Regions from separate parts of the Streptomyces sp. NPDC059248 genome, predicted to be linked through region 2. Evidence: predicted binding sites of a transcription regulator. Region 2 holds the regulator's gene; the other holds the start of a gene.
The links. Region 2 encodes HspR, which represses chaperone genes until heat shock. Its sites were predicted from a motif close to TTGAGNNNNNNNNNCTCAA; they were not measured.

Region 1: the regulator HspR is predicted to act here: its motif matches at 1,374-1,392, upstream of lon (endopeptidase La).

What each region holds. Positions count from the first base shown of each region.
Region 1 is NZ_JBHYZV010000032.1:44,641-47,031, forward strand. It holds gene ACFXG1_RS16210 (YfbM family protein) at 1-124, opposite strand, end outside; gene ACFXG1_RS16215 (hypothetical protein) at 236-1,267, shown strand; gene lon (endopeptidase La) at 1,415-2,391, shown strand, end outside.
Region 2 is NZ_JBHYZV010000001.1:83,499-85,889, reverse strand. It holds gene ACFXG1_RS00410 (helix-turn-helix transcriptional regulator) at 1-429, shown strand, start outside; gene ACFXG1_RS00405 (heat shock protein transcriptional repressor HspR) at 777-1,223, opposite strand; gene dnaJ (molecular chaperone DnaJ) at 1,229-2,391, opposite strand, start outside.

The DNA.
Region 1 (2,391 bases), on a different contig from region 2:
GCCGCTCGACGTCCGGCTCGGCCTCCAGCAGCCCGTCGACGTACCCCTCGGCCCACTCGGGATCGCGCAGCGCCCGGGCCGACTCGTCGGGCGTGAGGCGGACGTACGTACCGTGCATGCTCATATCCGGAGAGTAGGACAGGGCACTGACAACGCCCGGGGCGCTGTCGGTGGCCGGTCGTACCTTCGTGGTGACGCTTCCCGTCCGACCCGTCGCCGGCCCTCCGGAGTGCCCGTGCCTCAGACCGCCCGTCTTCTCCGTACCGTGCCCGCGCCCCTCCCGTTCACCGGCGCCGGGGACGCCCCCGTGGCGGAGCGGGCGGGTCCGGGCGCGCCTTGGCGGCTGACGCAGCGCTCGGACGCGGAGGTGGTGGTCGTGGACATCGCCCGGGAACCGGGGGCGACCCCCGCCGCCGAGGTCCGCTTCCCGGCGCCTTGGCCGCGCGCCGACGCCTCGTACGCCGTGTCGCCGACCGCCGACCTGGCCGTCTTCGCGGGCCCTGACGCCGTATGGGCCGTGGACCGGGCCGGGGACGCGGTGTGGGAGGTGAGCCACCCCGCCCGGCCCTCGTGGTCGGGCGGCGGATCGGTCGGCTTCGCCGCCGACGGGAAGACCGTCTGGGTCCATGTGGTGGCCGGCGGGAAGGAGGAGTGGCTGGTGGTCGACCCGGCCGACGGCACGGTCCTCGCCCGTGCGGAGACGGGAACCTCCGCCGCCGGCTCCGTCCACGTACCGCACCCGGACCCCGGGCAGATGGGCCTGAGCATCGGGGAGGGGCAGGACGGCGCGCCCCTGCGGTGGGGCCGCTGGAACGGCAGGACGCTCACGGTCGATTCCTACGGCGCCGACGACCTCGTCCTGTTGGCCGTCAGCCCCGGCGGCGGCCTGCTGCTGGCCGTCGACCACGACCAGAACACCGTCACGGTGCACCGCGCCGGGGACGGTTCGGTGGTGGGCGGCGTTCCGGCGGCCGAGGTCCCCGCGCACCCCGACGCCGACCCGGCGGACGAGGCGGACGACCCCGGACCGTGCTTCGACTACGCGGGCGGCTTCGTCGACGAGGACACGGCTCTGGTGGGAACGGTCGAGAGCGACGACGAACATGGAGCGGGCCGCCACTGGCTCCTCGACACGGCCCGGCCGGCGCTGATCGGGCAGCTGCGCTATCCCCTCGCGATATCCGGCTACCCCCAGCCCCTCGGCGACGGCACCTGGTGCACCGCGTCCCCCGAGGAAGGCGTCCTCCACCACTGGACGCGGGCGTAGCCGCCCGGCGGCTGTGCCGGGCCCGGCGGGGCGGTCCGCGCGGTGCGCCCGCGGGCGATCGCTCACGGCGAACAGTGGAGGGGGAACAATGCTCCCTCCCCAAGCATTGAGTCCACATAGCTCAAGTTCACTGCCAAAGGGGAGATCATGGCTGCTGAGTCCGACGCGTTCACACCGTTCACCCTGCCCGTGCTGCCGCTCGACGACGAGGTCGTGCTGCCCGGAATGGTGGTGCCGCTGGATCTGACCGATACCGAAGTACGGGCCGCGGTGGAGGCCGCGCAGGCCGCCGTCCGTTCACGGAGTGGCAGCAAGCCGGAGGTACTGCTTGTTCCCCGGGTGGACGGGACGTACGCCGCGACCGGTGTGCTCGGGACGGTCGAGCAGGTCGGACGGCTCTCCGACGGCGACCCCGGCGCGCTCATCAAGGGCCGCGGCCGGGTGCGGATCGGCGCGGGCACCACCGGCCCCGGCGCGGCCCTCTGGGTGGAGGGCACCCGGGTCGACGAGACGCTGCCCGACCCCCTGCCCGGACAGGTGCTGGAGCAGGCCAAGGAGTACAAGGCCCTCGTCACCGACTGGCTGAAGAAGCGCGGCGCCTGGCAGGTCGTGGACCGCGTCCAGCAGATCGACGACATCTCGCAGCTCGCCGACAACGCCGGCTACTCGCCCTTCCTCACCGTCGCCCAGAAGATCGAACTGCTCGACACCGCCGACCCGGTCGCCCGGCTGCGGCTCGCCACCGAGCAGCTCCGCGAACACCTCGCCGAACAGGACGTCGCCGAGTCCATCGCCAAGGACGTCCAGGAAGGCGTCGACAAGCAGCAGCGGGAGTTCCTGCTGCGCCGCCAGCTCGACGCCGTCCGCAAGGAGCTGCGCGAACTCAACGGCGAGCAGGAAGGCGAGGAGTCCGACGACTACCGGGCCCGCGTGGAGGCCGCCGACCTGCCCGAGAAGGTGCGCGAAGCCGCCCTCAAGGAAGTCGACAAGCTGGAGCGCGCCAGCGACCAGAGCCCCGAGGGCTCCTGGATCCGTACCTGGCTCGACACCGTCCTCGAACTGCCGTGGAACGAGCGCACGGAGGACGCGTACGACATCGCGGGCGCCAAGGACGTCCTCGACGC
Region 2 (2,391 bases):
ATCGACCGGCTGATCATCGTGGACCGCAAGGTCGCCTTCATCCCGGCCAGCAGCGACCGGCTGTTCGCCCTGGAGCTGCGGCACAAGGGGATCGTCGACTATCTGGTCGGCGTCTTCGAGCAGTTCTGGCTGCACGGCCTGCCGTGGGACGAGCCGATCTCGTACGGCCCCGATCTCAACGGCGTCACCGGCGTCCAGCGGTCGATCGCGAAGCTGCTGGTCGAGGGCCATGTGGACGAGGCGATCGCGCGCCGCCTCGGCATGAACGTCCGCACCTGCCGGGCCCATATCGCCAAGCTGGGGTCCTCCCTGGGCAGCGGCAGCCGTACCCAGCTGGGCTTTCTGATCGCCCAGTCGGGGATCCTCGCACACGAGACCCAGCCCACGACCCCGCCGACCCCGCCGCATCCGCCGTCCGCCGCCGACTGACGCACCAGCACCAGCGTCCGGACCCGCACCCGCACCGCGGTGACTCCCCGCTTCCGTACCGATCCGCACGGGAGCGGTGAGCCGCAAGAATCCGGTCACCGCGGTGTCCCGGGGGCGCGGACGGCCGCGTTCACCCGGCCCCGCGGCCCCCGGCGGACTGCGGCGGGAACCGGACGGAGCGTGCGCCCCTCCATGAGCGCCCGGGGCGTACGCCCTCGGGGACACCCCTCAGGGGGCGCCGATTCGCACCGGCAACCCTCAGCGCGAACGACCGAGCCCCCGCGGGCGCTCCGGGGAGCGGCCCGACGGGGGCTCGAAAGGCGCACGAGGCGCGACGGACGGCCGGGTTACTCGCCGGCCCGCTTGGGCCGCCACACCACCAACGCGCTCGCCTGCTGCACATCCTGATACGGCACCAGATCGCGCCGGTACGAGGCATGGACCTGCGACTCGCGCTGCCGCATCGCCGCCGCCGCGCCCTCGACCGCCGCCGACAGCTCGGCGACCCGGGACTGGAGCGCCGCGACCTGGTTCTCCAGCTCGATGATGCGCTTGATCCCGGCGAGGTTGATGCCCTCGTCCTGGGACAGCTGCTGCACCGTACGGAGCAGTTCGATGTCCCGGGCGGAGTAGCGCCGTCCCCGGCCGGCCGTACGGTCGGGGGAGACCAGGCCGAGCCGGTCGTACTGCCGGAGCGTCTGCGGGTGCAGCCCGGAGAGCTGGGCGGCCACCGAGATCACGTACACCGGTGACTCGTCGGTCAGTTCGTAGGGGTTGCGGCGCCTTCCGTCCATCGTCCTCATGCTCCCTTCGCGGCCTCGAACAGCTCGGCCCTCGGGTCCTCGTCCGCGGTGGCCTCGCGATAGGCCGCCAGCGCTTCCTTCGCCTTGCCGCTCAGATCCCTCGGAACCGTCACTTCCACGGTGACCAGCAGATCGCCGCGGGTGCCGTCCTTACGGACGCCGCCCTTGCCGCGGGCCCGCATCGTACGCCCGTTGGGCGTGCCCGGAGGCAGCTTCAGGGTGACCGGCGGACCGCCGAGCGTGGGCACCTTCACCTCGCCGCCCAGCACGGCCTCGGTGAAGGTCACGGGCACGGTGACCGTCAGGTTGTCGCCCCGGCGGCCGAACACGGGGTGCTCGCCGACATGGACGACGACATAGAGGTCACCGGCGGCTCCGCCGCGCTCGCCCGGGGCGCCCTTGCCGCGCAGCCTGATCCGCTGGCCGTCGGAGACGCCCGGCGGGATCCGTACCTGCATGGTGCGCGACGAGCGGGCGCGCCCGCTGCCCTTGCAGACGTCGCAGGGGTCCTGGGCGATCAGCCCGCGGCCCTTGCAGTCCACACAGGGGTCGGTGAGCGAGAAGGAGCCGCTGCCGCCGCGCGAGACCTGTCCGGTGCCGACACAGGTCGGGCAGACCCGGGGGTTGCCGTTCTTGTCGCCGGTGCCCGAACACGCCTTGCACGGCGCCGAGCTGGACATCCGCAACGGGACGGTGGCCCCGTCGACGGCCTCGGTGAAGCTGAGCGTCACCTCGGACTCGACGTCCTGGCCGCGGCGGGGCTGGACCCGGGTGCCGGTCCCCCCGGCACCCCGGTTGAACAGCCCGCCGAACACATCGCCGAGCCCGCCGCCGAAGCCGCCGGCGCCACCGCCCTGCCCTCCGGCCTGGGCGCCTCCGAAGAGGTCGCCCAGGTCGAAGTTGAAGGTGTTGCCGCCGGCGCCGCCGGGACCCGCCCGGAAGCCGCCGTTGCCGAAGAGGGCGCGTGCCTCGTCGTACTCCTTGCGCCGTTTGGCGTCGCCGAGTACGTCATTGGCCTCGGAGATCTCCTTGAAGCGCTCCTCCGCCTTGGTGTCGTTCTTGTTGGCGTCCGGGTGGTACTCGCGGGCGAGCTTCCGGTACGCCTTCTTGATCTCGGCCTCGGTGGCGTCCTTGGGGACGCCGAGGACCTTGTAGTAGT